One region of the Mesorhizobium sp. B3-1-8 genome, then DNA from elsewhere that is predicted to be linked to it. Evidence: riboswitches for the same ligand, from Rfam matches in the RefSeq annotation. Region 1 holds a riboswitch; each other region holds the start of a gene.

What was found. Region 1 has a riboswitch for cobalamin ahead of FJ424_RS02090 (CbtB domain-containing protein). Riboswitches for the same ligand answer to the same signal wherever they lie in the genome.
Region 2: linked by a shared signal. The riboswitch ahead of FJ424_RS07515 (DUF1636 family protein) and the one ahead of FJ424_RS02090 (CbtB domain-containing protein) in region 1 are both predicted to bind cobalamin.
Region 3: linked by a shared signal. The riboswitch ahead of bluB (5,6-dimethylbenzimidazole synthase) and the one ahead of FJ424_RS02090 (CbtB domain-containing protein) in region 1 are both predicted to bind cobalamin.
Region 4: linked by a shared signal. The riboswitch ahead of FJ424_RS17115 (DUF1636 family protein) and the one ahead of FJ424_RS02090 (CbtB domain-containing protein) in region 1 are both predicted to bind cobalamin.

What each region holds. Positions count from the first base shown of each region.
Region 1 covers NZ_VFTK01000002.1:38,294-46,039, reverse strand. Annotated here, with positions in the region: gene FJ424_RS33390 (hypothetical protein) at 1-304, shown strand, start outside; gene FJ424_RS02095 (histidine phosphatase family protein) at 738-1,310, opposite strand; adenosylcobalamin (AdoCbl) riboswitch at 1,396-1,539, shown strand; gene FJ424_RS02090 (CbtB domain-containing protein) at 1,540-1,749, shown strand; gene FJ424_RS02085 (CbtA family protein) at 1,968-2,708, shown strand; gene FJ424_RS02080 (hypothetical protein) at 2,760-3,344, shown strand; gene FJ424_RS02075 (DMT family transporter) at 3,410-4,357, shown strand; gene FJ424_RS02070 (GNAT family N-acetyltransferase) at 4,714-5,616, shown strand; gene FJ424_RS02065 (hypothetical protein) at 5,754-6,089, shown strand; gene FJ424_RS02060 (hypothetical protein) at 6,132-6,281, opposite strand; gene FJ424_RS02055 (hypothetical protein) at 6,528-6,710, shown strand; gene FJ424_RS02050 (YkvA family protein) at 6,759-7,139, shown strand; gene FJ424_RS33385 (hypothetical protein) at 7,274-7,435, shown strand; gene FJ424_RS02045 (hypothetical protein) at 7,652-7,746, opposite strand, start outside.
Region 2 covers NZ_VFTK01000006.1:45,969-53,714, forward strand. Annotated here, with positions in the region: gene FJ424_RS07505 (FAD-dependent monooxygenase) at 1-910, opposite strand, end outside; gene FJ424_RS07510 (efflux RND transporter periplasmic adaptor subunit) at 907-2,064, opposite strand; cobalamin riboswitch at 2,398-2,604, shown strand; gene FJ424_RS07515 (DUF1636 family protein) at 2,799-3,182, shown strand; gene FJ424_RS07520 (ABC transporter ATP-binding protein) at 3,179-3,967, shown strand; gene FJ424_RS07525 (ABC transporter substrate-binding protein) at 4,000-4,944, shown strand; gene FJ424_RS07530 (iron ABC transporter permease) at 5,297-6,283, shown strand; partial or broken gene FJ424_RS07535 (phosphatidate cytidylyltransferase) at 6,291-6,468, opposite strand; gene FJ424_RS07540 (MarR family transcriptional regulator) at 6,601-7,080, shown strand; gene FJ424_RS07545 (HlyD family secretion protein) at 7,077-7,746, shown strand, end outside.
Region 3 covers NZ_VFTK01000044.1:31,982-39,727, reverse strand. Annotated here, with positions in the region: gene aroC (chorismate synthase) at 1-792, shown strand, start outside; gene ribB (3,4-dihydroxy-2-butanone-4-phosphate synthase) at 906-2,006, shown strand; gene FJ424_RS29365 (MFS transporter) at 2,150-3,370, opposite strand; gene FJ424_RS29360 (TetR/AcrR family transcriptional regulator) at 3,491-4,099, shown strand; gene FJ424_RS29355 (hypothetical protein) at 4,318-5,301, shown strand; gene bluB (5,6-dimethylbenzimidazole synthase) at 5,302-6,033, opposite strand; cobalamin riboswitch at 6,076-6,253, opposite strand; gene FJ424_RS29345 (histone deacetylase family protein) at 6,368-7,294, shown strand; gene FJ424_RS29340 (exodeoxyribonuclease VII small subunit) at 7,298-7,549, shown strand; gene FJ424_RS29335 (DUF2277 domain-containing protein) at 7,595-7,746, shown strand, end outside.
Region 4 covers NZ_VFTK01000017.1:32,614-40,359, reverse strand. Annotated here, with positions in the region: gene FJ424_RS17145 (NADH-quinone oxidoreductase subunit D) at 1-833, opposite strand, end outside; gene FJ424_RS17140 (four helix bundle protein) at 900-1,277, opposite strand; gene FJ424_RS17135 (NADH-quinone oxidoreductase subunit C) at 1,312-1,914, opposite strand; gene FJ424_RS17130 (NADH-quinone oxidoreductase subunit B) at 1,919-2,500, opposite strand; gene FJ424_RS17125 (NADH-quinone oxidoreductase subunit A) at 2,491-2,856, opposite strand; gene FJ424_RS17120 (winged helix-turn-helix domain-containing protein) at 3,188-4,387, shown strand; cobalamin riboswitch at 4,417-4,618, shown strand; gene FJ424_RS17115 (DUF1636 family protein) at 4,658-5,089, shown strand; gene cobW (cobalamin biosynthesis protein CobW) at 5,086-6,123, shown strand; gene FJ424_RS17105 (cobaltochelatase subunit CobN) at 6,142-7,746, shown strand, end outside.

The DNA of each region.
Region 1 (7,746 bases):
CGCGAAGTCAAATATCGAGTTCCTGGCTGGACTGCCCGACGCCAAGTTAGATTTGGCCGCTACAATCGCCGGCAACCTCCTCGGCGTAATGAAGAGGTGCCCGGCGCTGAGGCCAACTGAAGATGGAAAAGCCATGATAGCTGTTCCTGTCCTTTTGTATGATGGCCGAGCTAAACACCTGACACCTAATCCACGTAAGTTCGACAGGGCCATTCATACCTATGAAAGAGCTTACGCTATGGCGGTCCAGAGAGGGGGCAATTGCCAGACCGAGAAGGCAAAATACCCGAAACTATACCGGTAGACCGTGATCACCAGACTGCTGACTGTTACGCTACTGCTGACTTCAGTTGTTCCGGCCGGCGCGGACGACCGGACCGACCTAAGAGACAAACTTCTAAGCCTCGTCCGATTTCCAGCATCGGCGGTCGACCTGCGCCTGAAGGCGACGTTCAAGGCAAGGGGAAATCTCGAGGGCAAACTCACGTCACTCGACGTGATGTCCTTTTACTCCCAATTCAAAGGCTGCGGCGAAGAGAGCTCAAGAGCTTCCGAGAGAAGTTCGAAAGTGCTGGCCACGAAATGCCTATATCGTGACCATCGATTTGACCAACGCCTTCTAGCGATCAACCTCGCCCCGCTGTTCTGCGGCACCTCACCATAGCGTCCACCGCTTCCTTGACCATCTGCTGACTGCGAGTCGCGCTGTCCACGGGACCGACCCGCGCCCGGACTGTTTAACCACCGACAATGACCCCGCTCGCATGCAGCACCCAGCGGCGGCCGTCGCCGCGGAACTCGGTGAGCGACAGCGGCTCGATGTCGATCTTCCAGACCGAGGAGAGCGGCGCGCCCAGAACATGCACCATGGCCGCGCGGATCGGCAGGGCGTGGGTGAGCGCGATGGTATGACCGCTCTCGGAAGCCAGGCGTTCCATCAGCGCGGCGCCGCGCCGGGCGACGGCGGCAAGCGATTCGCCGCCATGGGGCGCCGCTTCCGCATCGGCGAACCAGGCCGCCATGCCTTCCGGATCTTCGGCCTGCACCTCCTCGAAGCCTTTGCCGGCCCAGCGCCCGAAATCCTGTTCGCCAAGCAGCGGCTCGACCGTCGCCGCGAGGCCGAGCGCCTCGGCCGTCTGCCGCGCGGCAAGCGCCGGGCTTGTCCAGACGCGGTCGGCGCGGCGCAGCGAAGCGGCCAGCGCGCCGGCACGCTCGAAGGCTCGCGGCTCCGGCGCCTCGTCACTCGGAAAACGACCCTTGCGCGTGGCCTGCGTCGCGCCGCTTGCGATCATCGTCAGGCGGGCGAGCATCCCAAAACTCCGTGGTCCAGTGAAATTTCGGCCGCGCGAAGCCGTGTTGGCCATTACATATCGTTGACAGGCGAACGAAGTGCTGACAAGTGTTTTAGCGCTATACGGGATTGGAAGCCGGTGCGAGTCCGGCACGGTCGCGCCACTGTGATCGGCACCAGCCGAAAGTCAGGCCTTATTCCGCAGCATTGTTCGATCAACGGGACGCAGTATCCCACGGGAGGTCAATATGTCCGACACCACCTTCGCCCCCAGCTACGGTCCGGTTGCGATTCCGGTTCGCGAGCTTCTGCCCTGGGCTATCTTCGCCGGCCTGCTGTTGATGCTGGCGATCTATTTCGTCGGGGCGGAAGAAGGCGCGACGTCGCTGATCCGCGGCACCTATGTGCACGAATTCGTGCATGACGGCCGCCACCTGCTCGGCTTCCCCTGCCACTAAGACGGTTCAGCATCGCTGAACCCGCTTCGATTTTGGTCTAACGCGATTCCGGACGGAAAGTCGGCACGCAGTTTTCCTGGAATTGCTGGGTTGGGTTAACGCTATTCCGGACGGAAAACCGCTACGCACTTTTCCTGGAATTGCTGGGTTGGGTTAACGCTATTCCGGACGGAAAACCGCTACGCACTTTTCCTGGAATTGCTTAGAGGGTTAACGACATGGTCGGAAAACTTTTGCTGCGCGGCATGCTTGTCGGGCTGGTTGCGGGGATTCTGGCATTCGCCTTTGCCCGCGTCTATGGCGAGCCGCAGGTCGACAAGGCGATCGCCTTCGAGGAACAGCAGGCCCAGGCGGCCGGCGGGGCGCCGGAGCCCGACATGGTGAGCCGCGTCACGCAGGCCGGCATCGGTCTCGCGACCGGCGTGCTGGTCTATGGCGCCGCCCTCGGCGGGCTGTTCTCGCTGGTCTTCGCCTATGCCTATGGCCGGCTGGGTTCGCTTGGGCCCCGTGGCACTTCGGCGCTCATCGCGCTGCTCGGCTTCCTGGCGGTGATCGTGGTGCCCGGCCTCAAATACCCGGCCAACCCGCCTGCGGTCGGCAATGCCGAGACCATCGGCTACCGCACGGAATTGTTCTTCATCATGATCGTGGTCTCGATCGCGGCGATGGTGGCGGCGGTCGGCCTGGCGCAGCGGCTGTGGACCCGGCTCGGCGCCTGGAACGCCTCGATCGTGGCTGGGCTCGCCTTCCTCGTCGTCTTCGCACTGGTGAAGGCAGCCCTACCCGACATCAACGAAGTACCGGAGAACTTCTCGGCGACGGTGCTGTGGCAGTTCCGCGTCGCCTCGCTCGGCATCCAGCTTGTGCTATGGACCGTCGTCGGGCTCGGCTTCGGCCCGGTTGCCGAGCGCGTGGTCGCTGCGCGCGACCAGCGCAGCCCCGCCCGCCGCTTCGCCTGAAATCCGATGCGTCGGCCGCCACGGTTCCGTGCCCTGGCGGCCATTTTCTTTTTGGCGACCGCCCTTTCGGTCATGACGGCGGCAGCACCCGCCGAAGCGCATAGCGGATCCTTCGCCCCGCCTCCTCCCGGCATCCAGATCCCGAGCCTGACCCACGGCCAGATGGCCGTGATCGCCCGCTACCGCGGCGAGATCCTCGAGCTCGCCCAGCGCCAGACCGCGACCGACCCGACCTTCCGGCGGCTCTACAATCACGGCAACCTGCAATTCACCTATTGCCTCTGGGGCTTGATGCCGGGCAGCCTCGCCGACGAGGAGAGCCCCTTCAACGAATGCAGCCACGCCTACATCGCCACCGCCAAGGCGCTGCTCACCCATATGGCGACGATGCCCTCAGCCGAACGCAACGCGAAAGCACTGATCTCCGATATCGACGCCGACATGGTGCGCAGCGGCGCGTCGTGGATCCTGTGCCAGTATAGCGGCGAGTCTTTCAGCACCGGCGCCGTCGTCGAGCCCAGATGGCGCGACATGGTCTTCCACCTGCCGAGCCTCTGCGTGCTGCTTGCCACGATAGCGGCGCTCGTCGCCGCCGCATGGTCCATCTTCGGCACGCCGCGCGCCCGCGCGGCCTAGCCGAGCGCTGCGCGCAGGCGTAAGCATCGGCAATTGTCCGGTTCCCGGATTCGCAGCCGCCAGCCATGTTCGCCCCCGAAGCCTTCGCCGTCACCGCCGCCTTATGCAGCGCGCTGAGTTCCATGTTCCTGAGCGAGCTCAAGGGCCGCGTTCCCCTGCTCCAGCTTGCCCGCTGGCAGATGCTCGCAACCTTCGTGATGACCGGCTCGGTGTCGTTGGCGATCGGCGGCTGGCACACGATCGGAGCGAGGGAGTTCTGGCTGCTTGCCGGATCGAGCTTCGCCGGCATCAGCATTGCCAGCTCGACCTATTTCGCCACCATCTATTCGGTCGGCCCGCGCATCACGGCGCTGCTCTTCTCGCTCACCTCGCCTTTCGCCCTGGCGCTCGGCTATCTCGTGCTCGGCGAAACCATCAGCCGCTGGCAGGCGCTGGGCGTGGCGCTGGCGCTTGCCGGCATCGTGCTTGCCATCGGCATGCCGCGGCGGTTCCTCAAGCGCGGCGACCTGGCGCCGGCGATGCCGGTCGTCACCCCTTCCACCGTGCCGGTCAGCACCGCGCCCGGCCCGCCGCTCACCGGGCGCCTCGGACCAGGCATCGTGCTCGGCGTCATGACGGCATTCGGCCAGGCGATCGGCACCCTTTTGGCGCGGCCGGCCATGGCCGCCGGCGTCGAGCCGTTCAGCGCCATGGCGCTGCGCTCAGGCCTTGCCGTGATCCTGTTCATCGCGCTCGCCGCGACGCCGTTCGGCAGGGGCAAGCGGGAGGCCGTCCAGTTCGGCACGGTCGGGCTCGCCGTGCTTTCCGCCTTCGTCGGCACCTCGCTCGGCATGTCCTGCCTGATGGCCGCGCTGCGCACCGGCAATGCCGGCATCATCTCGACGCTGTCCTCGATGACGCCGGTCATCATCCTGCCGATGGTGTGGCTGCGCAGCGGTCAGCGGCCGACCGCGGCCGCCTGGGCCGGCGCGCTGCTGGCCATCGCCGGCACGGCGCTGATCAGCGTTAGGTAAATCAAACCAGCCGCCGCGAGCCCGCTGCCGTGGCAGCGACATCAGTCGACATGCGGAACCTGGTGCGCCACCGACCGGGCATAACGGCCGGGTGGCTGGCCGACATGACGGCTGAAGGCGGTGCTGAACGTGCTCGCGGAGCCAAGGCGGCTGGCCGTCCACCGCTAGCCGACAAGCTCCCTCGATGACGATGGCGAAGCTTGGATGGCCGAAATCCCTCAGGGCAGCAGGCAAACGCGGGGGGTCAACGCGGCCTCGGACCCCGGACGATGCTTGCTGATGGCGCCCGAGACGGCAGGCATGGACAGCTGATACGATCGGCGTTGCGGCTCACGCTCCGTGGCTGAGGTTGTTCAATGTCGCTCGTTTACAGACCTGCTCGCGCCGATGATCTCGTGGCGACCGATGCGCTGGTGGTGGCCAGCATCAATGAGCTTACCACTCGGCACGGCTTTGGCCCGATGGCGGCGACGAGCCCTCCCAACTTCCAGCTGTTTTCGCTCGAGGACGACCCCGGCGGCCTGTGGGTGGCGGAAGACGACGGGGACATTGCGGGCTTCGCCTGGAGCTGGGTATGCGGCGATATCTGGTTCCTCGCCCAGCTGTTCGTCGATCCTGGCCGACAAGGCCGCGGCATCGGAAACACGCTGCTGGAACGGACCATGGAGCATGCCCGCGCATCAGGCGCAGCCCACAAGGCACTTATAACATTCACCTTCAATCGTGTGTCGCAGGGGCTTTACATGCGGCACGGCTTGTTTCCCAAAACGCCGATCTACCTTCTCAGCGCCGCGCGCGAACGGGTGACCAAGGCATTGGCTCGACCGCCGTTGCGCGCCGTCGAAATGGACGACAGCGCCGCGACGATGGAGAAACTTGCCGAGATCGACGCCCGTGCCCTGGGCGCCTCGCGAGTGAAGCATCATCGCTACCTGCGCACCGATCCGTCGACGACAGGCGTCCTGCTCTTTGCTGGCGGCGATGCGGTCGGCTACGGATACACCAACGCCGGCGGGCATATTGGTCCCCTGGCGGTGACGCGGCCCGATATCGTTCGCGATGCCTTTGCAACGGCGTTGCTGTTGGCGGCGGATCGCTCGGCCGAAAACGTATCAGCCTTCCTGCCGGGCACATGCGGGAGCGCGCTTGGCCTCGCGATCGATCAAGGCATGCGCATCACCTTCCCGATGCTGTTGATGGCATCGCCCGGCTATGGCGACTGGACGCAGTATCTGCCGCGAAATCCGGGCTTCATGTGATCGGCCGCCCGCGGCTGCAGGCGGCCGGCGGCAACCAAATGCTTGTTTTGCCGTTTATTTCAGCGGCTGCCGGCACACAGCGTGGCGCCAGCCGGCTGCGTCGGCCAGGTATCGCCGAGGGCGGAAAGGAGGCCGCGATGACACGGCCGACAGTGGAAATAGGCGACAGGGTGGCTGTCATCGCCACGGTGGTCGAACGCACCGAGGACCGCGTGATGCTGAGGCTCGACGGCGACAGCCATAAATATTCGATGGTCGAGCCCAATGCCAGGGCTGGCGACAAGCTCAGACTCGAGGGCGAGGTCGTGCATGTCGACGAGGATCTCGGACGCACGACCGTGCAGGTTCTGGGGCGCGTGACCGTCGACACCCGGTCGGTCGAGATGGTGACGCGACGTTGCGACCTCGACCATATCGGCTCGAACGTGCCGGGCCACCCTCGCCCACGCACCCCGCCGCGACCGCATGGGTGAGCCGGGGCCGAGCCGCGATTCTGTCGTGGGACGATGACCGGTCTAATGGCGCTTGAAATACTGCACTTCGCGTTCGTGCTTTTCCGCCGCTTCGCGCGACTTGAAGGTGCCTAGATTGCGGCGCTTGCCGGTTCTCGGATCGATTTTGCGCGAATAGAGCCTGTATTCGCCGGATTTCAGCTTGCGGATCATGGCGGTCTCCTTGTGAGCCAAGAACCTAACCCGCCTGGGGCCGTCGCGGTTCCAGGCAGGCCATCCAGCCCGCTCGCGGCCCGTCCGCAAAAAAGCGCCGCTGTCGGTGAACCATTTCACGGACGTAAACGGCCTAATATCGGAATCGAGACCGCAACGACACGATTAGGTCGGATTATTTGTATTCAAATGACTTTGGCGACGTTATGCGGATGTCGCCGAAGTGCCGGATCTGAGGAGGGTGAGATGGTTACGGCGAAGCTTCACGGCGTTGAACTCGTCAGGGGCCAGAAGTGGACGGTGCGCGTCACCGCCTATGGCACGACGCTAATCTTTCCCTTCGAAGCCGAGCAATATGCGCGCTCCTATGCCGATGGCCAGGCCTTCCGCCTCGGCGTCGAGGTTGTCGAGTTGAGGGACTGCGCCTGAGAGGCCGAGCCATCGATCGCCAAATGGCCTGAAGACCCGCAAAGCGGCATGTCGACATTCGATACGGCGAAGCGGTGGGCGCGCAAGATCAAGCGCGATGTGGTTGCGCTCTGGATCGCCGCCCGCGATCCGCGTGTGCCCTGGTATGCAAAAGCCGCCGCGGGCGCAGTCGCGGCCTACGCGCTGAGCCCCATCGATCTTATCCCGGATTTCATCCCGATCATCGGCTACCTGGACGACCTGCTGATCGTGCCTGTCGGCATCATGCTCGCGGTCAAGCTGGTTCCGTCCGATCTGATGCAGGAATTCCGCGAAGAGGCCGCGCGACGCGAGAAGCCGGCGAGCAAGGCCGGGCTCGCCTTCATGATCGCGCTCTGGGTGCTTGCGGCGTTGGCCCTCGCCTGGCTGTTTTGGCCGAAGCCGGCCTAGATCCTTCAGCCAGGGCAGCCGCGCATGCCGGCGGAATCTCACTCGGCAGCTAAATTAGCTGTCCCTTGTAATTTATGCAAATCAGGGGCATGCTGGCCGAGAGCGTGAAATGGCAAGCGCAATAGGGGTCAGGCGTGATGGAGTTCGCAGTCTGCTACGACCACAGCGGGTTCGATCTGGCACGGTCGCTCTTCCTCGATGTCACGGTGTTCTTTGCGCTGATGGCGCCATGGGCGGTCGCGCGGCTCATCGAGATGTCGCGCGAGGATGGCGCAGTCGGGCTACAGCCGGTCTGAGGCTCGAGCCGCTTTGCTAAAGAGCGTTTCGCGAAAGCGCCGAACCGCTCCAACTCTCTGTGCTTATGCAATTCCGGACGGAAAACCGTTACACACTTTTCCTGGAATTGCCCTAAGCGCGTCGCGCTGAAGCGGATTCTGGCGACGCGCTTTTAAGCCTTTGTTTTCATGCATGTCGTTATCGCAAAACCGCTGCACACTTTTGCGCGACATGCATTAGCCGTCGTGGACGACCTTTCGGATCGACAGGTCGTCGCCGAACAACGCCGAACAGTCGATCTCCTCCTGGAAGTTTGCCTGCGGATCGAGCA
Region 2 (7,746 bases), on a different contig from region 1:
CCATGCCGGTGTTCATCCCCTGTCCGCCGGCCGGGCTGTGGATGTGGCCAGCGTCGCCGCAGAGGAACACACGGCCGACGCGAAAATTCTCGGCAACGCGATGATGGACCCGGTAGGTCGAGAACCAGTTGACCTCGTCGACCGTTACGCCGGTGTCGCGCTCGACGTCGGCGCGAATCGCCTCGAAGCTGATCGTCTCGTCCGCCTCATGCGCCTTCGGCACGATGCCGATCAGCCGGATCGAACCCGACTGCCGGACCGGCATGACGATGGCAAAACCGTAGGTGCTGATGGTCGTGTCCATGCCGTTGCGGGTGATGTCGCCACGGCCTTTCACGTCGACGACGTAGAAGGACTGTTCGTAGGCGCCGCCAGGAAAGCCGATATTCAGCCCGTGGCGCACTGTGCTGTGGGCGCCGTCGCAACCGGCGAGGTAGTCGGCGACGACGGTTTCCGTCTGGCCTTCCTTGCTCAGCGTCGCGATGACCGCGTGGCCCTTGTCCTGGAAAGCGATGAGCTCCGTGCCGCGCTCCACCTCGACGCCGGCGCGCTCCAGATGCGTGATCAGCACGCGCTCGTGGATGTCCTGCGGCAGCGCGAAGGCGAAGGAATAGGGGCTGATGCCGCGGCCGAAATCGGCGAGCGGGAGTCTCGCGGCGACGCCTGCCGGCGTGTGCACGGTGAGCTGTTCGATCTTCACGCCCGCTGCAAGCACGTCGTCGACGATGCCGATCTGACGGTGGAATTCCAGCGTGCGCGCCTGGACGGCCAGCGCGCGCGAGGTTTCGCCGGGAGCGGCAGCCTTGTCGAAGATGCGCACCGGAACGCCGAGCTTGGTCAACCAGAGCGCGAGCGTCAGCCCGGTCGGGCCGGCGCCGGCGATGAGGACCTTGGTCTTTGACATGGTCATTTTCCTTCTCCCTCAACGATACGGACTTTTTCGTGTTCCCGCAGCCGGTTTACGCCGGCAGTGACGACCCGGTCGCCCTTGGTGAGCCCGGCACTGACGACTACGCGGTCAGTCTCGTAGCGGGCGATGGTGACCGGCTTGAGCTCGACAGCCGACGAGGCCGACACCACCCAGACGGCGGGCTTGCCTTCCTTGTCGAACAGCGCGCTGCCCGGCAGCAGCACGACAGGAGCGCCGGCGATCTCGACGCGGCCGGCGACACTTGCGCCGAAGCGCATCTCGTCAGGCGCATTCTCGAGCGAAACCTTCACCTGGAAGGTGCGGGTGGCGGCGTCGGCCATCGGCGCTATCTCGCGCACAGTGCCGGCGGTCGAGACCGCCGGATTGCTGAGCAGCGAGACGGTGACGGTGGGTATCTTTCGACCGCGCCGGGCGCTGGTAAAGGCCGCTTCCGCGATAGAGAACACCGCGTCGCGGCTCTCCGGATCGGCGACGCGTACCACCATCTGCCCAACATTGACCGATTGGCCGGCCTCGGCGCCGGTGGCGGTGACGATGCCGTCGAATTCGGCCCGGAGCTCGGTGTAACCGAGCTGGTCCTTGGCCATCGCGAAGGCGATGTTCGCCGATTTCAGCTTGGCCTCGGCCGAGCGCAGATTCTTTAGCGTCGCGTCATGGTTGGCGCGTGTCGTGAAACCCTTGGCGAGCAGCGCGCTGATACGCGCTTCGGCGGCGCTGGCTTCCACCAGCACGGCCTCGGCCGCTGTCACATCGGCTTCCGCGCTGGCCAGCCGGTTTCGATAATCCTGGTCGTCGACCCGGGCGAGCACCTCGCCCTTCTTCACCGTGGCGCCGACCTCGGCGGTGCGCCGGATGAGCTTGCCGGAAACGCGAAAACCGAGATCGCTCTCCAGCCTCGGCTTGATCTCGCCGATAGCGACGCGGTTATCCGCGACGGGTTCCGGCGAGACCGAAACTGCCTTGACCAGCTTGGTTTCGGGCGTGCCCGGCGCGACGTTCGATGCTTCGCTTCTGGCGCCGTGCCAGACCATCACGGCACCGCAAGCGAGCGCGGCGATGGAGCCGGCGACAAGGCGGCGCCTGAGCGGCTTGTTGTGCCCAAGAGGACTGTTGTGAAAACGTGCGGCAATCATGTTGTCTCCATGCCCAAGGTTGCGGCCGCGCTTGGGAGGACGCGGCGGCCGGGAAACTGCGTTGGCTGGCAGGGGATCAAGGCGTTGCAACCTGTCTTTCGCCAGCCCGATCTTTTTGCGATTTCGGCTCCGGCAAATCCCGAACGGTTTCTGAAAATTTTCCGATGTTTGGGTGAGACGGCGCGAGGAGGGATTGACTGCTACGCAATCGTTGATATGTAACGTTATTACATATCTAAACGAGAATCGAACCACGAATGCATTTCTCCAGGCAGGTCGCTTCACGCGGTGATGAACGCGCGCAGAAACCGTTGCGACTCGCGCGCGGACAACCTACGATGGCTGCGTCATGGTCCCCGAGCCGCAAGGCGAGGGGTGAAAAGGGAACACGGTGAGATCCGGTCTGGATCGAACCCGTGGCTGCCCCCGCAACTGTGAGCGGCGAGCTCCATCCGAAACGCCACTGGCCGGCAAGGCTGGGAAGGCGGATGGCGCAACGACCCGCGAGCCAGGAGACCTGCCATCGACATGAGTTGACCGGACGGGGTGTGCCGGGAGGAGACGCGGGCACCGGTCTTGTCGGCCGGCTCGTCCAGCATCCTTCCGTCGCCATTTTGGAAAGTGACGGAATGTTGGACGCATCGAGAGCAATTCCAGGAAAAGTGTGTAGCGGTTTTCCGTCTGGTATTGCGTCAAAACAAAGAGATAGAGCGGTTCGCCGTTTCCGTGAAACGGTGAACCGCTCGAGCCATCACATCATCGTCTGTTCGCTGTGTCGCGATACCGTGACCGGGCTGAGGTCCGGCGAGGGTTTGTGCGTCGACCTGCGCTCCAGGCTTTCCTTGCAGCCGGCGCCTTCCTTTGTCATCGAGACCATCGACTGCATGGCGGGTTGCGCGCGGCCGCTCACCGTGGCCTTCATGGCGCAAGGCAAAGCCACCTATCTCTTCGGTTCCATCGACAGGGGCACCGACGCCGGAGCGCTGGTCGAATTTGCCAGGCTCTATGCCTCGCTGCCCGACGGCTGGTGCAATTCCGGCCAGCGCCCGGCAAGGCTCGCCGGCAAGATACTGGCGCGCATCCCCGCCGCGGGTAAGGCCAGGAAGCAAGTCCGGTGAGCGTGCCCCTGCTTGAAGCCCGCGATCTGGGCGCCATGGCAAACGGCCGGACGCTGGTCGAGGATGTCAGCCTGTCGCTGGCGGCGGGTGAGCGCCTCGCCATCATCGGCCCGAACGGCGCCGGCAAGACGACTCTGCTGCGCATGTTGTGCGGGGCGTTGTCGCCGAGCCACGGCGAGGTTCGCCTGGCCGGGCGCCGGCTGGACAGGATCACCGCCGCCGAGCGGGCGCTCAGCATCGCCGTCGTTGGCCAGACGGACCAGCCGGATCCACGGCTGGCGCTCATCGACTATGTCGAGCTTGGCCGCGTCCCGCATGCCGGCCTGAGGCGCCGGCACGACGACCGCGACATCGTCGTCGAAGCACTGCGCCGGACCGGGCTCTTGCCACTGCTCGCGCGCAGCATCGGCTCGCTCTCCGGCGGCGAGCGCCAGCGCGCGCAGCTCGCCCGTGCCATCGCGCAAGAGCCGAAGATCCTGTTCCTCGACGAGCCGACCAACCACCTTGACCCGCGCGCCCGCGCAGAACTGCTCGAACTGGTGGCCGAATTCAGCATGACCGTGGTCGCCGTGCTGCACGATCTCGCCTTGGTGGCGCCCTTCGCCACCAACGTCGCGGTGATGAGCAACGCCCGGCTGCACGCGCTGGCACCGCCGCGCGAGGCGCTGGCGCAGCCGCATATCCGCGAGGTTTTCGGCATCGACGTGCTGCGCCTGCGGCACCCGACCGAGGACCGCGAGCTCACCGTCTTCGAGCTGCCCACGCGCGCTTCCTCGCCATCCTGAACCTGTCCAACCCAAACAAGGAGCACCATCCCGTGAAACGCCCTTTGTCGTTTGCCTTCTCGCTTCTCGCCTCGGCCGCCTTCGCCTTCCCGGTCACCGTCGACAGCTGCGGCAAGCCGCTCACCTTCGATGCACCGCCAAAACGCGCCGTCATCCAGGACCTCAACATGGCCGAGATGGCCTTCGCGCTGAAGCTGCAGCCGTCGATCGTCGGGCTTACCGGCATCACCGGCTGGTACAAGGTCGGCCCCGAGTTCAAGGCGGAGCAAGGCTCCATCCCGGAGCTGGCGCCAAAATATCCGACGCTGGAAAACCTCGTCGCCGTGCAGCCGGATTTCTTCTTCGCCGGCTGGTATTACGGCATGAAGCCGGGCGGCGAGGTCACGCCCGACACGCTCGCCCCGCACGGCATCAAGACGCTGGTGCTGACCGAAAGCTGCGTCCATCTCGACAAGAACCGGCCCGTCGCCTCGATGGACTTGCTCTATGGCGACGTCGAGAAGCTCGGCAAGATCTTCGGCAAGGAGACGGAGGCCGAAAAGCTGGTCGCCGGCTGGAAGGCCGAGCTTGCCGATATCACCGCCAAGGTCGGCGACCGCAAGGGCACGCGCGTGTTCCTCTACGATTCCGGCGAGGACAAGCCCTTCACCGCCGGCAAGTTCGCCATTCCCAACGCCATGATCGCAGCCGCCGGCGGCGAAAACATCATGGCCGACATGGAGACGAGCTGGGGCAACACCGACTGGGAGACGGTCGCCTCGCGCAATCCGCAGTTCCTTATCCTGCTCGATTACCAGGATGGCGGCGGCTACAGGAAGCTGCTCGATTTCCTTAAAGTCCATCCGGCCATGAAGGAGACCGACGCTGTCAGGAACGAGCGCTTCGTCGCGCTGCGCTACGCCGAGCTGACGCCCGGACCCGCAAATATCGAGGCGATCGGCAAGATCGCCAGGGCCATGCATCCGGAAGCGTTTTAGGTTTGACGCACGGATGAGCCGGAGTGTTGCCGTTGATGGATAGCCTGCCTAGGAGAATGGCGAAAACGCTCCTCACTTCGTCATCCACGGGCGAAGCAAGGAGCGAAGCGACGCGGCGCAGACCCGAGGATCCATTCCGTGACTTTCGAGCGTTGCAACGGCGTAGAATTCTGCGCCGCCGCATTTCGCGAGCAAGCTCACGGCATGGATTCCAGGGTCTCCGTGACGGAGCTTCGCTCCTGCTTCGCCACGGAATGACGAAGTCGCGGATACCTCGGCTGATCCCGAACGCCAGTATCGCTGCGGCAGGTCCCGGACGGTGAACCTGCGCCATACCCCATTCTTCCTGGCCATGATGCTTGGCGCGGCGCTGCTGGTCGCGCTCGGGCTGCTTTCGATCGCCTATGGCTCGACGCTGATACCTCTGCGCCAGGTCGTCGGCGCGCTGGCGCATGCGGCCGGACTGGGCAGCCAGAGCCCATCCGGCCCGGTCGGCAGCATCGTCGTCGACCTGAGGCTGCCGCGCACGTTGCTGGCGATCGCCGTCGGCGCCGGCCTTGGCGTGGTCGGCGCGCTGCTACAGACGGTCACTCGCAACGACCTCGCCGATCCGTTCCTGTTTGGCCTCTCCTCGGGCGCGGCGGCCGGCGCGGTCTCCGTCATCACCGTATTCGGCGACACGTTCGGCGTCTGGACACTGCCGCTTGCCGCCTTCACCGGCGGCGTGCTGGCGGCGGGGATCGTGCTTCTGCTGGTGTCGCGGGTGAAGGGGCAGGGGCCTGAGCGACTGATCCTGGCCGGCCTCGCCGTCTCATTTCTGTTCACTGCCTTGACCAACTATCTCGTGTTCGCCGGCGACCAGCGCGCCGCCCATTCGGTGTTGTTCTGGACCATGGGCGGGCTCGGTCTTGCCCGCTGGGACAATATCGGCCTGGCGGCGCTTGGCGCCGGCATCATCCTCGCCTATGGCCTGCGGAACCACCGCCGCTTTGATGCTTTCCTCGCCGGCGAAAGCGCCGCCGAGAGCCTTGGCGTGCCGGTGGCGAGGATGCGCCGCGCGACATTCCTCGTCGCCGCCCTGGCGACCGCCATTCTCGTTGCCGTGGCCGGCGTCATCGGCTTCGTCGGCCTGATGATCCCGCATCTCAGCCGGCCGCTCTCCGGCCCCTTGCATCGCAACCTGGTCATCGCCTGCGCGCTGTTCGGCGCCATCCTGCTGTTGGCCAGCGATCTGCTGGCCCGCACGCTTTTGCCGCCGCAGGAACTGCCGATCGGCATCATCACCAGTTCGCTCGGCGCGTTCTTCGTCGTCACGTTGCTGATGCGTAACCGGCTCTGACCGGTAATTAGACCGTCCAGAAATAGCGCACGATGTGGAACAAGACCGGCGCAGCGAAGACCAGGCTGTCGGTGCGGTCGAGCATGCCGCCATGAACCTTCGATCAGGTAGCCCCGGTCCTTGACGCCCTGGTCGCGCTTGATCGCCGAGGCGACGAGTCCGCCGAGAAATCCCATCGTGCAGGCGACGAAGGCATCGGAGCTATCTTCACCGGACACTAACCATCGACGCATCGGGTGCCTGATATCTCGATTTGCCGGCTATCTGGCGCAAAGCATCCACTTGAATAGTAAGCACGCTTATTATATGTATCGCTCATGGTTTCAGATGGTATCGACAGATTGGGATTTTTGATCCACGACGTGCAGCGCCTGATGCGCAAGCGTTTCGAGGTGCGTGCCAGTGGGTTGGGTCTTTCCTCGGCGCAATGGCGGCTGATGGTGCGCGTTGCCAAGGAAGAAGGCATCACCCAGGCGCGGCTGGCTGAGCTGCTCGAAATCGAGCCGATCAGCGTCTCGCGCCTCGTCGATCGCATGGAGGAGGGCGGCTGGATCGAGCGCCGCCAGGATGCCACCGACCGGCGCGTGCGCATGATCTTCCCGACCGAGAAGGCGAGCGCCGCTTACGCCGATGTCAAAAGCCTTGCCGGCGAGGTCTATGAGGAGTCGTTGACCGGTGTTTCGCCTCAAGAGCGGCGCATCCTGGTCCGGGTATTGGACACGATCGTGCAGAACCTGACGGATGGCGAGGCATCGTCCCTCGAAAAGATAAAGAGCAGGGAAGGGGCGGCGGCATGAGCGCGGTAGCCAAGCGGGAAGACGACAACGTCACGAAACTGAGTGCGCCAGCACAGCCGGTCGCCAATGCGCCGGCACAGCCGGTCGCCAATGCGTCGGCGCAGCCGGTCGCCGAGGCCCCCGTACAGCCGGCTGCCGCTCCGGTCGCGGTCGCGCCTGCGCCGCAGCCGGCTCCGGCCGCGCCGAAGAAGAAGCGCCGTCTCGGCCGCTTCCTGTTGATGGTCGCCTTGCCGCTGGCCCTGCTCGTCGGCGGCGCGTATGTCTGGGTAACGGGCGGCCGCTATCAGGAAACCGAGAACGCCAATCTGCAGCAGGCCAGGATTTCGGTCGCCTCCGACACGGCCGGCCGCATCGTTCGGGTTGGTATCGCCGATAACCAACTGGTCAAGCAGGGCGACCTTCTCTTCGTCATCGATCCCGAGCCTTACAGGATCGCGCTCGCCCAGGCCAATGCGGCGGTCGCCGCCGCGCGCCTCAATGTCGAGCAGTTGCGCGCCGCTTACAGCCAGGCGACGGCGCAGGAAAGGTCCGCCTCCAGCGAAGTCGACTATGCGCAGTCGCAATATGGCCGCGCCGCCGATCTCGCGCAGAAGGGCATCAACGCCAAGTCCTCGCTCGACCAGGCCCGCAACGACCTCGACAAGGCCAAGCAGCAGTTGGCTGTCG
Region 3 (7,746 bases), on a different contig from region 1:
CGCCAGTACCGGCCGGGCCATGCCGACTATACCTACGACGTCAAATACGGGCTGCGCGACCACCGCGGCGGCGGCCGCTCCTCGGCGCGCGAGACGGCAGCCAGAGTGGCGGCGGGCGCCTTGGCGCGCAGGATAGTTCCCGGCATGATGGTGCGCGGCGCGCTAGTTTCGATGGGTGAGAAATCGATCGATCGCGCCAACTGGAACTGGAATTTCATTGGTGATCCCGAAAACCCCTTCTTCACGCCCGACCCTGCCTCGGTGCCTGTCTTCACCCGGTATCTCGACGGCATCCGCAAGGCCGGCTCCTCGGTCGGCGCGGTGATCGAGATCGTCGCCGACGGCGTGCCCCCGGGCCTCGGCGCGCCGATCTACGCCAAGCTCGACCAGGACATCGCGTCCGGCCTGATGTCGATCAACGCCGTCAAGGGCGTCGAGATCGGCAACGGCTTCGAGGCGGCCCGCATCACCGGCGAACAGAACGCCGACGAGATGCGCATGGGCAATGACGGCAAGCCGGTGTTTTTATCCAACAATGCTGGCGGCATCCTGGGCGGCATTTCGACCGGACAGGCGATCGTCGCCCGCTTCGCCGTCAAGCCGACCTCGTCGATCCTGACCCCGCGCCAGTCGATCGACAAGGACGGCAAGGATGTCGAGGTGATGACCAAGGGCCGCCACGACCCTTGCGTCGGCATCCGCGCCGTGCCGATCGGCGAGGCCATGGTTGCCTGCGCGGTCGCCGATCATTATCTGCGGCACAGAGGACAAACGGGGAAGGGAGGGGAGTAAGGCAGTAGGGTAGTAGGTTAACGCTGCCGCCCGCAGGTCGCCAAACTTTTTCCTTTCCCCTACTCCCTTACTGCCCTATTCCCCTACTCCCTTGCGAGCGAAGCGAGCGCGCCATGCCATACGACCAGAAGAAGATCGTCGAAGCGATCCGCGCCTTCGAGCGCGGCGAGATCGTCGTCGTCATGGACGATGACGGGCGCGAGAACGAGGGCGATCTGATCGTCGCCGCCGTCCACTGCACGCCGGAGAAGATGGCCTTCATCGTCCGCAACACCTCCGGCATTGTCTGCACGCCGATGCTGCGTGACGATGCCAGGCGGCTGAACCTCGCGCCGATGGTGGCGGACAACGACTCCGCCCACACCACCGCATTCACGGTCAGCGTCGATTTCAAGCACGGCACCACGACCGGCATTTCCGCCGACGACCGCACGCTCACCGTGCGCAACCTTGCCAACGGCAATGTCGGCCCGTCCGATTTCGTGCGTCCCGGCCACATCTTCCCGCTGATCGCGCGCGAAGGCGGTGTCTTGATGCGCTCCGGCCACACCGAGGCCGCGGTCGACCTCTGCAAGCTTGCCGGCCTGCCCCTGGTCGGTGTCATCTCCGAACTGGTCAACGACGACGGCACGGTCAAGCGCGGCCCTGAAGTGCAGGCCTTCGCGGAACAGCATGGCCTGAAGCAGGTCTCGGTCGCAGACCTCATCGCCTACCGCCAGCGCAAGGAAACGCTGGTCGAGCGCGTCGCCTGCTCCGACATCGACACGCCCGGCGGCAAGGCGCAGGTCTTCACCTACACGCTGCCCTGGGATTCCATGCACCATGTCGCGGTCGTCTTCGGCGATATCCGTGACGGCGAGGACGTGCCGGTGCGCCTGCATTCGGAAGATGTCGTCACCGACGTCTTCGGCACCAGCCATCGCCTCGACGGCATCATGAAGGCGATGGGCGAGCGCAGGCGCGGCGTCATCGTCTATCTGCGCGAAGGCTCGGTCGGCGTCGCCCACCAGGAGCGCAAGCGGCCCGCGAGTGGCGAGCGCGAGGACCATGAGGAAGCCCGCCGCCGCGAGAACGAATGGCGCGAGATCGGCCTCGGCGCCCAGATCCTCAAGGATCTCGGCATCTCCTCGATCAACCTGATCGCCTCGCGCGAGCGTCACTATGTCGGCCTCGAAGGCTTTGGCATCCATATCGCCAAGACCGAGATTCTTTAGGCTGCCGGGGCGCCGAAGGTCCTGGCGGCAGCCCGCCGGCGTTGCTGATTGACCGAAGCCTCCGCGACGGAGGCGATTGGCCGTCGCGTAGGTCTTGGCTAACTTCCAACGTCTGCGATGATGATCGGACGGCCGAATAATCGTCACTCCGCAGGCACCGCCGCTTCGCCCCTGTCCGCATCGCAATCGCCCGTCGCCAGCCGGCACTGCCCGGCAAGCACGGTGGCCAGCGCGATCGCCCCGGCCGCCACCGACACCCAGAACCCGTTCTGCGGACCGAAATTGTCGACCATCCAGCCGGCGGCGAAGGAGCCCAGCGCCATGCCGATGCCGATGCCGGTGGTCACCCAGGTGACGCCTTCGGTGAGCATTGCCGGCGGCACATGGCGCTCGATCAGGCCGAAGGCTGTGATGAAGGTCGGCGAGATCGCGACGCCGCTGACGAAGACCGCCAGCGCCAGCGTCGGCACCGTGTCGGCGAAAAGCAATGGCAGGGTGGTGAGCGCGATCACCGTGACCGCGACCGCGAGTTGCCGCTGCAGCGGCGCCTTCAGGCTGAGCGCGCCGACGATGATGCCGAGCACGAAGGATCCAAGCGCATAGACGCCGATGACGAGGCTTGCAGCCTCGGGCTGGCCGAGCGCCTTGGTGATGGCGACGGTGGTGACTTCCGTGGTGGCGAAGGTCGCGCCGACGAAGATCAGCGCGAAGGTGATGATCTGCACCGGCCGCAGGCGGATCGCCGAACCGGCCGCGCCATGTTCCGCCGGACGTACCGGTGGCTCGGACGAGCGCTGCAGCAGGAATGCCGCCGAACCGAGCGCGAGCAGCAACGTGCTGACCACCATGCCGGCTTCGGGAAACAGCGCCGCGCTCAAGCCCACTGACAGCGAGGCTCCGGCGACATAAACCAATTCGTCCGCAGCCGATTCGAACGCGAAGGCGGTGCTCAACTCGGGACGATCGCGAAAAATCTCGGTCCAGCGAGCCCTGACCAGCGCCGGGATGTTGGGCATGGCGGCGGCAAGCAGCGCCGACCCGAACAGGGTCCAGGCCGGCCAGTGCTGGTTGGCCGCCACGATCAATGTCGTGAAGGCAAGCACCGAGACCAGCGTGGTCGGCAGGGCAATCGCGCTTTGGCCAAGCTGATCCACCCATCGCGAGATCTGCGGTGACAAAACAGCATTCACAAGGGCGTAGGTCGCGGAGACCGCCCCGGCCAGCCAATATTCGCCATGCGTCTGCGAGAGCATCGCCACGATGCCGATCGGCGCCATGGCGATCGGCAGCCGCGCGATGAAGGCGGCCGCGGCAAAGCCTTTCGTGCCGGGAGCCCGAAAGATGTCCGCATAGGGGTTTCGCATGATCCTGCTCCTCGACAAGGTTGCATACTAAAACTACATGCGCTGCGTATGAATGTGAGATAGTTCATACGCTGCGTATGTCAATTGGCATACGAGGCGTATGTGAGTAGGGCCAGAGCCATGCACAGACCGCGCAAGGAGATGATCGCCGAAACGCGCGCCAAGCTGATCGCGGCCGCCCGCCACGCCTTCGGCACGGTCGGCTACGCCGAGGCTTCGATGGATGATTTCACCGCGTCGGCCGGCCTGACGCGCGGCGCGCTCTATCACCATTTCGGCGACAAGAAGGGGCTGCTGCAGGCGGTGATCGCCGAGATCGACGGCGAAATGGCCGTGCGGGTGAACGAGGTGGCTTCGATGGCGCCGACCCGCTGGCAGCATTTCGTCGATGAATGCACCAGCTATATCGAAATGGCGCTGGAGCCGGAAATCCAGCGCATCATGTTCCGCGACGGTCCGGCGGTGCTCGGCGACCCGGCGCAGTGGCCGAATGCCAGCGCTTGCATCGCCTCGATGACCGACCATCTGACGAAGCTGCAGGACGAGGGGGTGGTCGTTCCAGAGCTTGATCCCGAGACGACCTCACGGCTGATCAATGGCGCCAGCAGCCAGGCCGCGCAGCGCATCGCCAATTCGAAGGATCCCGAAGCGACGTCTAAGAAGGCGATCGCGGCATTCAAGCAACTGCTCGAAGGCTTGCGCAAGACGGTTGACGGCACGCTTGGGTAACCAAGCCACCGGGTTGTGCACCGCTTTCCGGCCGACGCAACCCCGCCGCGATTGACAATCAATGGGGCGAGCGCATCCTCCACCGCCAACTCTTACAGCGCCGCGCGTTCTTTGAACGCGCAAAGGACGCTGTAAAAACTTTGATTCAGCGCATGACCCTTCTCCGAAAATCCATTCCGATTTTCGGGATCATGCGCGGGGGTGTGGAGAGTCGGGGCATGTGGGACTTCAGCATCGCCAGGTCGGTGTCCATCATGATGCGGACATGGCCGTTCATCGTCTTTCGCATGATCGTCTATTTCGGCATCACGGTCGCCTACATCATGGCGACTGGGACGGGGGCCAGCGTCGGCTACGGCGTCGGCCACATCTCGACCGATCCCGACGGGCCGATGTCCTTCGCGTTGTGGGGCGGCGTGGTCGGCTTCGGCGTCGTGTCGATCGCCGTCTACTGGATCCGCGAATACATCCTCTACGTGCTGAAGGCGGGCCATATCGCCGTCATGGTGCATCTGATCGACGGCCACGATGTCCCTGACGGCCAGAACCAGATCGCCTATGCCAAGGAAGTGGTCACCCAGCGTTTCGCCGAGGCCAACATCCTTTTCGTCGTCGACCAACTGGTCAAGGGCGCCATCCGCGCCATCACCGGCCTGATCGGCGGGATAGCCGCCTTCCTGCCGATCCCGGGCCTGAGCGGCATCGTCAGCTTCATCAACACCGTCATCCGTATCTCGCTGACCTATGTCGACGAGATCATCCTCGGCTACAACATCCGCATCAATTCGAACTTGCCCTTCGAGACGGCCAGGCAAGGTGTCGTCCTCTACGCCCAGAACGGCAAGCACATGGTCAAGAACGCCGTCTGGCTGGCGGCGATCATGTGGGGCGTGTCCTTCGTCATCTTCCTGTTGATGCTGGCGCCCGCGGCCGCGATCCTCTGGGTCATGCCGGGTCAGCTTGCCGGCTGGGCTTTCGTGCTGGCCATCGTCTTTGCCTGGGCCTTCAAGGCGGCCTTCATCGAGCCCTTCGCCATTGCCTCGCTGATGCAGGTTTATTTCGAAGCCATCGAGGGCCAGGTGCCCAATCCCGAATGGGACCACCGGCTGGCCGAGGCCTCATCCAAGTTCAGGGAACTGCGCGACAAGGCGCTGGGCTCCTTCGGCGGCGGCTCGCGCTGGGAGACTCCGAGAGCCGCCTGATCATGGCTTTGATGGGCCGCCAAGCCTTGCGATCGCCGATTTGAGCGGCGCCTCGCCGGCGCCGCGGAAAGTCTCGCTCATCACAAGCTCCGGCAGCGGCAGGCGCTTGCCCCAGCCATGCGCCTCGAGATCGGGCTTCGGCGCGAAGGCAGAGACGCGGCCGACGCAGAGATAGGCGATCGGCGTCACATGTTCCGGGATCGACAAGAGCTGCTTCAGCGCTTCCGTCTCGATGATGCTGACCCAGCCGACGCCGACACCCTCGGCCCGCGCCGCCAGCCAGAAATTCTGCACCGCGCAGACGGTGCTGTAGAGGTCCATCTCCGGATTGTGCCAGCGCCCGAGCGGCGAATCCTTCGACCGCTGCCGGTCGCAGGTGATGCACAGATTGAGCGCGCTTTCGCAGATGCCCTCGAGCTTAAGCTTGCGGTATAGCGCCTGCCGTTCCGCCTCGATCGCCGGCAGCTCCTGCTCGCGCGCGGCGAGGAACAGGTCGCGCACCTGCCGACGCCTGCCTGGATCGCGGATGACGATGAAATTCCACGGCTGCATATAGCCGACCGAGGGCGCATGATGCGCGGCGGTGATGAGCCGCGCCAACACGCTGTCATCGAGATCGTCGGGGACAAAATGGCTGCGCACGTCACGCCTGGTGAACATCGCCCGATAGACCGCGTCGCGCGCCAATTGGTCAAAGTCGTCGCCGCCCGCGGCGATCGCTGCTGCCGTCATCGCTTTTCCCCTTGCGACAAGCAGTTTCCCGCCTGACCAAGCGGAAAACCATGTCTGCCGGGCCGGTCTTCTGGCTCGGGATCCTCCCGCATCCGGCGCCTTCCCGTCATCGACAGTGGCTTTGCCGGCGCGGTCCCCCTCACAGCGTTGGGCACGCCACGGAGTTCAACCGTGTTCCCGATTCTCCCGCGTCGCGGGCACCAGGCAGCGAAGAACCTTACCGCGAAGCTTGCGCCGCGCCAATGGCGCCAGCGACACGGACTGGCGCAATTTTCCCCAGCCATTCGGCTTTCAAACATGGTCATCCGCGCCGCCGGTGCCTAGATTAGGCGCCATGGCCACCCGTCTCTACACGCACCCGATCTTTCTGGAACACCTCACGCCGCCCGGCCATCCCGAGCGGCCTGACCGCCTGCGCGCCATCGAACGCGTGCTCGACGACGAGGCTTTTTCGGCGCTCGACCGCGTCAAGGCGCCCGAAGGCGACGAGAAAACGATCCTCTATGCGCATCCCGAGGATTTCGTCGAGCGCGTGCGCGCGGCGATCCCTGAGAGCGGCATCGTCTCGATCGACGCCGATACCAGCGCCAGCCCGAAAAGCTGGCAGGCCGTGGTGACGGCGATCGGCGGCGCCAACGCGGCGGTGGACGACGTCTTCGAGGGCCGCGCCGCCAACGTCTTCGTCGCCGCCCGTCCGCCGGGTCACCACGCCGAAAAGACCACCGCGATGGGCTTCTGCCTGTTCAACACGGCCGCGATCGCCGCCCGCTACGCGCAGAAGAAGCATCAGGCCGAGCGCGTCGCCATCGTCGACTGGGACGTCCACCACGGCAACGGCACACAGGACATTTTTTGGGACGACCCATCGGTTCTCTATTGCTCGACGCACCAGATGCCGCTTTATCCCGGTACCGGAGCGAAAAGCGAAACCGGCGCCGGCAACATCGTCAACGCGCCGCTCGCGCCGCAGACCGGCAGCGACCTGTTCCGCGACGCCTTCCTGTCGCGTGTGCTGCCGTCCATCGATGCGTTCGCGCCGGACCTGATCATCATTTCAGCCGGCTTCGACGCGCACCATCGTGATCCGCTGGCCGAGATCAACCTGACCGAGGACGATTTCGACTGGGCGACCGGGCAATTGATGGAGCTCGCCGGCCGCCACAGCGGCAATAGGCTCGTCAGCCTGCTGGAAGGCGGCTACGATCTGCAGGGACTGGCATTTTCAGTCGCCGCCCATGTCGGGCGGCTGATGAAGGGATAGAGCATGGCAGTGGAAGGCAATGAGGACGTCAAGGCGATGAGCTTCGAACAGGCGCTCGACGCGCTTGAGAAGATCGTCGATGATCTTGAGCGCGGCGACGTCCCGCTCGACCAGTCGATCAAGATCTACGAGCGCGGCGAGGCGCTGAAGGCGCATTGCGACCGGCTGCTGAAAGCGGCCGAGGACAAGGTCGAGAAGATCAGGCTGTCGCGCGACGGCAAACCGGTAGGAACGGAGCCGTTGGACGCAGAGTAATTTGGACGACGGTGAGGCAGACAAAGCAGGTAAGGAGTTCAAGCTATGTGCCGCAACATCAAGACCCTGGCCAATTTCGAGCCGCCGGCGACCAATGACGAAGTGCATGACGCAGCGCTGCAATTCGTGCGCAAACTGAGCGGCTCGACCAAGCCCTCCAAGCGCAACGAGCATGCCTTCCACCATGCGGTCGAGGC
Region 4 (7,746 bases), on a different contig from region 1:
TCGACGCACTGGCGCATGATCTTGGCCGACTGGCGCATCTCTTCCATGCGCACCAGGTAACGGTCGAAGCAGTCGCCGTTCTTGCCGATCGGAATGTCGAAATCCATCTCGGAATAGCATTCATAGGGCTGCGATTTGCGCAGGTCCCAGGCAGCGCCCGAGCCGCGCACCATCACGCCCGAAAAGCCCCAGGCCCAGGCATCGGCCAGCGACACAATGCCGATATCGACATTGCGCTGCTTGAAGATGCGGTTCCCGGTGAGCAGCGCGTCGAGATCGTCGATCGACTTCAGGAACGGATCGATCCACTTGCCGATGTCCTCGACCAGCTTCTGCGGCAGGTCCTGATGCACGCCGCCCGGCCGGAAATAGGCCGCATGCATGCGCGAGCCCGAGGCGCGCTCGTAAAACACCATCAGCTTTTCGCGTTCGACGAAGCCCCACAGCGGCGGGGTCAGCGCGCCGACATCCATCGCCTGCGTCGTCACATTGAGGATGTGCGACATGATGCGGCCCATCTCGGAATAGAGCACGCGGATCAGCTGGCCGCGCTTCGGCACCTCGATGCCGAGCAGGCGCTCAGCCGCCAAAGCGAAGGCATGCTCCTGGTTCATCGGCGCGCAATAGTCGAGCCTGTCGAGATAGGGCACGGCCTGCAGATAGGTCTTGGCCTCGATCAGCTTCTCGGTGCCACGATGCAGCAGGCCGATATGCGGATCGACGCGGTCGACCACCTCGCCGTCCAGTTCCAGCACCAGCCGCAAAACGCCATGCGCCGCAGGGTGCTGCGGACCGAAGTTGATGTTGAAGTTGCGGACGGAGGTTTCAGCCATTGTGGCGCCTCTGGCGAAGAGTCAGTAGTGAGTAGTGAGTAGTGACCATCAATCTCAATGCCTGCTTCATTCCGCCTGCTTGGCCTGCACGGTTCTGATCAGAGATCGCGTCATTTTTCCAATCTCTTCGCACCGCAGTAGCAGTTCAGTCTCGTTATCTCTTGCCAGCATACCGATCCGGCACGCCAGCAATATGTGCGTTTCCAGTTCCTTCAACGAACCCTGTGCCATGCGCAGAAATTGAACGAAAGAACCTCTATTCTCACGACCGTACCCTTCAGCGATATTCGCGGCGATAGATACCGCCGAGCGGCGCATCTGGGAGGTCATTCCATAGATCTCGTCTCTCGGAAAACCTTTGGTGACGCGGTAACAATCCTCGGCAAGGACCATCGCCGATTGCCACACCACCAAGTCGCGATAAGATTCGATCTTTTTTCCCAATTCCTTCCCTACTGACTACTCACTACTTCCCCACTCACTGTTTCGCCTTCTCATCCCCGGGAAGGACGTAATCCGTTCCTTCCCACGGGCTCAAGAAGTCGAAGTTTCTGAATTCCTGCTTCAATTCCACCGGCTCGTAGATAACCCGCTTGGCCTCGTCGTCGTAGCGAACCTCGACGAAACCGGTCAGCGGGAAATCCTTGCGCAGCGGATGGCCCTCGAAACCATAGTCGGTGAGTATGCGGCGCAGGTCCGGATGGCCTGAGAACAGCACGCCGTAAAGGTCATAGGTCTCGCGCTCGAACCAGTCGGCGCCTGGATAGACGCCGGTCAGCGACGGCACCAGCGTCTCCTCGTCGGCCTGGACCTTGAGCCTGATGCGGACATTCTGCTTCGGCGACAATAGGTGATAGACGACGTCGAAGCGCCTGGCGCGCGACGGGTAGTCCGCTCCGCAGACATCGATGATCGAGATGAACTGGCAGCGCGGATCATCGCGCAGGAAGGTCGCGACCTCGATCAGGTTGCCCGGTTCAACCGAAACCGTCAGCTCACCATAGGCAAGCACGGCTTCGCCGATGCGGCCGGAGAGCTTCTCGCCGAGATAGGTGGAGAGTTCGTTCAACGCCAGGGTCATCGGCTCACCGTTCGATCGTGCCGGTGCGGCGGATCTTCTTCTGCAGAAGGAGAATGCCGTAGAGCAGCGCTTCCGCGCTCGGCGGGCAGCCGGGCACATAAATGTCGACCGGCACGACGCGGTCGCAGCCGCGCACCACCGAATAGGAATAGTGGTAGTAGCCGCCGCCATTGGCGCAGGAGCCCATCGAGATGACGTAGCGCGGCTCCGGCATCTGGTCGTAGACCTTGCGCAGCGCCGGCGCCATCTTGTTGGTCAGCGTGCCGGCGACGATCATAATGTCGGACTGGCGTGGCGACGCGCGCGGCGCGACGCCGAAACGCTCCGAGTCATAGCGCGGCATCGAGGTGTGGATCATCTCGACCGCGCAGCAGGCGAGGCCGAAGGTCATGAACATCAGCGAGCCGCTGCGCGCCCAGGTGATCAGCGCCTCGGTCGAGGTGACGAGAAAACCCTTGTCGGCCAGCTCATTGTTGATTTCGAGGAAGAAGGGATCGTCCTCCCCCACCGGCCTGCCGGTGTTGGGGTCGATGATGCCCTTGGGCTTCGGCGCGACGAGGGTGCCTGAACTATCGTTCAATCCCATTCCAGCGCTCCTTTTTTCCATTCATAGGCAAAGCCGATGGTCAGCACCGCCAGGAACACCATCATCGACCAGAAGCCGAGCATGCCGAGCTTCGAGAAGGACACCGCCCACGGGAACAGGAAGGCGACCTCGAGATCGAAGATGATGAACAGGATCGACACCAGGTAGAAGCGGATGTCGAACTTCATGCGGGCATCGTCGAACGAATTGAACCCGCATTCATAGGCGGAAAGCTTTTCCGGATCGGGATTGCGGTAGGCCACAAGGAACGGAGCAACGATGAGCGCCAGACCGACGATCATCGCCACGGCGATGAACAGCACGATAGGCAGGTACGAACTTAGGAGTGCGCTCATGCGGCGACTTTCCTTCGGCGGGGGCAGTTCACTTTGATTACAGCAACGAACTCTAATGCGGAAGCGTGACAGATTAACCGCTGAACCGTTTAAGGGGCCCATGCTGCAACGCGGCGAGGGTTAGCGCAGCGGTTTCGGTGACGCAAGTCAAACCTTGTTCAAATCGCGGCCCTGGACGGCTTATCGGAAGAAACTGGTCCGATCCGCTCCTGTTTGATTTCCTTCACTTTTTACTCCACTTTTCTCTCCTGACATATCTCCCGCCATTTGCCTGCTAGCATGGCCGGAATCACGGCTGAAGATCCAACGACGATCGGGGCAAGTACACCTGATGAAGGACAAGATTTCGCTGGCCATGGCGAGGCGCATCGCGCTGGGCGCGCAAGGGTTCAACGACCCTCGCCCTGCAGGAGTTCCGGATCGCCGGCACCTCGCCCGGGTGCTTTCGCGAACCGGCCTTCTGCAGATCGATTCCGTGAGCGCGGTGGTGCGCGCGCACTATATGCCGCTCTATTCGCGCCTCGGCCCCTACCCGCTTACGCTGCTCGATAATGCCGCGGTCACTCGCAAGCGCGCCGTGTTCGAATACTGGGCGCATGAGGCGTCGTTCCTGCCCGTCGAGACCTATCCTTTGATGCGCTGGCGCATGCAGCGCGCCGAGCAGGGCGACGAGATATATCTCGGCCTGGCGAAATGGGGCCGTGAACGCAAGGAAACGATCGACGAGATATATAGAGAGGTCGCCGATCGCGGTCCGATCGCCGCCTCCGATATCGAAGGCCACAAGGGCAATGGCGGCTGGTGGGGCTGGAGCGAGGCCAAACACGCGTTCGAATGGCTGTTCTGGGCCGGACGCATCACCACCGCTTACCGCCGCGGCTTCGAACGCTATTATGACCTGCCCGAGCGCGTTTTGCCGCAGGCGGTGCTCGACCTTCCCGAACCCTCGGTCGAGGACGCGCATCGCGAATTGCTGCGCATTTCCGCCCGTGCCCACGGCATCGCCACCTATGGCGACCTGCGCGACTATTTTCGTCTCGCGCCGGGCGACACGAAGGATCGCATCGAGGACCTGGTCGATGCCGGCGAGTTGCTGCCGGTGAAGGTCGAAGGCTGGGACAAGACTGCCTATCTCCACAAGGACGCCCGTTTCCCGCGCCGGATAGAGGCGCGCGCCCTGCTCGCCCCCTTCGATCCCGTCGTCTTCGAACGCACCAGGACGGAAAAACTCTTCGATTTCCGCTACCGCATCGAGATCTACACGCCGGCGGAAAAGCGCCAATACGGCTATTACGTGCTGCCCTTCCTGCTCGGCGACCGGATCGTTGCTCGCGTCGATCTCCGGGCCGACCGCCCGGCCAGCGTCTTGCGCGTCCATGCCGCTTACGCCGAAGCAGGCGCTCCCGCCGAAACCGCCGCCCGGCTCTTCGACGAGCTGAAGCAGATGCAGGGCTGGCTCGGCCTGGAGGCGATCGAAGTCATGCCGGCCGGCGACCTCGGCCCGGCGCTGGCCGACATCGCGGTGTCGTAGCTGCGCGTTGACAGGGACCTAGCCGTAAGCCTAAATCCTGACCAGACGGTCTTCTCCCGGCAAGGGAGGAGCCAAGAGGGAATGCGGTGCGGGCCAACACCCAAATCCGCGGCTGTCCCCGCAACTGTAAGCGACGAGCCTCTGCCGAAAACCACTGGGATTTCCCGGGAAGGCGGCATTCAGGGCGACGACCCGCGAGCCAGGAGACCTGCCGTCTGAGACTTTAAGTATCCGAATGCCCGGCGGGTTTTCCGGGCAAGGAGCATGGTTTTGGATCGCAACGGCAGTTTCCCGGCAAACAGTGCGGACGTTCCGTCCGAGCCCGATGCTTTGGCCGGCGTGACCGTCATCGTCTGCTCATCCTGCCGCGACGAGACCGGCTCGGACGCCCATCCGCGCGCCGGTGCGCTGCTTGCCGAAGACACGCGCCGGGCTGCTTCCGGCGAAAAGATCAAGATCCGTACCGTCGAATGCCTCGGCAACTGCAAGCGCCGGCTGAGCGCCGCGCTGCTGCGCGACGGCTGCTGGAGCTACGTTTTCGGCGATCTGGACACGACCAGCGGCGCCGACCTCGTCGCCGGCGCAAAGATCTTCGCCACCTCGACCGACGGCCTCATCCCCTGGCGCGGCCGGCCCGATTCCCTCAAGCGCGGCCTCGTTGCCCGCATCCCTCCCCTCGACATGTTGAAGGACCGACCATGAACGCATCCGTTTCCCGCGTGCCCTGCACCGTCGTCACCGGCTTCCTCGGCGCCGGCAAGACGACGCTGATCCGCAACCTGCTCGAGAACGCCAAGGGCAAGCGGCTGGCGATCATCGTCAACGAGTTCGGCGATGTCGGCATCGACGGCGAGATCCTGAAGGGTTGCGGCGTCGACGCCTGCCCGGAAGAAAACATCGTCGAGTTGGCCAATGGCTGCATCTGCTGCACCGTCGCCGACGATTTCGTGCCGGCGCTCGATCAGATCCTGTCGCTCAATCCCAAGGTCGACCACATCCTGATCGAGACCTCGGGCCTCGCTCTGCCGAAGCCGCTGGTGCAGGCATTCCAGTGGCCGAGCGTGAAGAGCCGCGTGACGGTCGACGGCGTCATCGCCGTGGTCGACGGCCCGGCGCTGGCCGATGGCCGCGTCGCTTCCGATATGGATGCCCTGCAGGCGCAGCGCGCGGCTGACGATTCCCTCGACCATGACGATCCGGTCGAAGAGGTATTCGAGGACCAGATCGCCTGCGCCGACCTGATCATCCTGTCGAAGAGCGACCTGATGGATGCAGCGGGCTCCGCCCGCGCCAACGCCGTCATCGGCGAGCATGTCGCGCGTGCCGTCAAGATCGTGCCGACAGCGCAGGGCAAGGTCGATCCGTCCGTGCTGCTCGGCCTCGGCCTTGCGGTGGAGGACGACATCGAGAACCGCAAGACCCATCACGACGACGAGCTCGACCACGAGCATGACGATTTCGATTCCTTCGTCATCGACATCCCGTCGATCGCCAATCCCGACGAGTTGGCCAAGCGCGTCGCCGTTGCCGCCGAGCAGGAAAACGTGCTGCGCGTCAAGGGTTTCGTCGAAGTCGGCGGCAAGCCGATGCGGCTTCTGCTGCAGGCTGTCGGCCCGCGCGTTAACCACTATTACGACCGCGCCTGGACGGCCGAGGACGACCGCCGCTCGCGGCTCGTCGTCATCGGCCTCAAGGGGCTGAACCGTCCGGCGATCGAGCGTATCCTCGCCGGCTGAGGCTAAGACCAAAAAGCGATGCATATCCTCACCACGACATCCGCTTCGCTCGACGATCTCGCCGAGCCGATCGACCTCAGGCAGACGCCTGCGGATGTGGTGGCCCTGTCCTTCACCGACAGCGACCTCGCCGGTCTGGCCGCCGCCTGGAAGGCCGATGCCGCGCGGCTGCCCGCGATGCGGCTGGCGGCGCTGCGCGACCTTCGCCACCCGATGTCGGTGGATCTTTGGATCGACAGCGTCGCCCGCCACGCCAAGGTCGTCCTGGTGCGCATCCTCGGCGGCTATGAGTGGTGGCGTTACGGCTGCGACCAGCTCGCTGCGGTCGCGCGCGAGCGCGGCATCAAGCTGGCGCTGCTGCCCGGTGAAAGCCATGACGAGGACCAGCGGCTGATCGAAGGCTCGACCCTGCCGCGCGCCGAGCTCGACGCCCTGCTCGGCTATTTCCGCGAAGGCGGGCCGGCCAATATGGCGGCGCTGGTGCAAAGGCTGGCAAGGCTTGCTGGGGCTGAGGCGGCCGTGGTTGATGCGGTCAGTGTGCCGAAGGCGGGGTACTATCGGCCGGGAGTTGGTGTCGTCGAGAAGTCGAACGTTTCAAGGGTCGGCATTCCTTCGCACCCCCCTCTGTCCTGCCGGACATCTCCCCCGCAAGGGGGGAGATCAGCCGTCACCCAAGCCGGCTCTATCTCTGCTTCGTCAAATATCGAGCTAGCTGAAACATCTACAGTTGGCGAAACCGTCGACCACAGAGCAATCTCCCCCCTTGCGGGGGAGATGTCCGGCAGGACAGAGGGGGGTGTGACGGAACTCGGCGTCGACAATTTCGCAGTCGTCCCCATCCTCTTCTACCGTTCCATGCTGCTTGCCGCAGACATCGCGCCGATCGACGCGTTGGCCGAGGCGTTACATTCGCAAGGCATGGCCCCTGTGCCGATCTTCGTTTCCAGCCTCAAGGACCCGGCGTCTCTCGCCTTCGTCGAAAACGCGATCGCCTCGCTGAATCCCGCCGCCATCGTCACCGCCACCGCCTTCGCCTCCGGCGCCGAACCCGGCGCCGAGACCCTGTTCGACCGCGCCGGCGTGCCGGTGTTCCAGGTCATCGTCGCCACAACGAGACGCGAGGTCTGGGAAAAGAATCAGCGCGGCCTTGCGCCCGCCGATCTCGCCATGCATGTCGTGCTGCCCGAGCTCGACGGCCGTATCCTTGCCGGCGCCATCTCGTTCAAGGGCGAGGTCGAAACCGACCCGGCGCTCGCCTTCCGCGCCTTCGCCAACCGGCCCGAAGCGGACCGTGTCGCGCAGGTCGCCAAGCGGATCGCTGCCTTTATCCGCCTGCAGCGGACCGAGCGGGCCGAGCGCAAGCTGGCGATCCTGATCCCCGATTATCCGAGCGCGCCTGGGCGGACCGGCTATGCCGTCGGGCTTGATGTGCCGTCAAGCGTGCTCGCCATGCTGCGTGACCTGAAGGAACAGGGCTATGCGGTTGACGGGATTCCGCAATCGCCGCGGGAGCTGCTGGATGCGCTGGAGGTGGGTGGGCGCGGCCTTGCCTTGACGGATTACATTGCCTTTTCAGCCGAATTGCCGGAGGCAGCACGAGCTCTGGTTGAGGCGGCGTGGGGC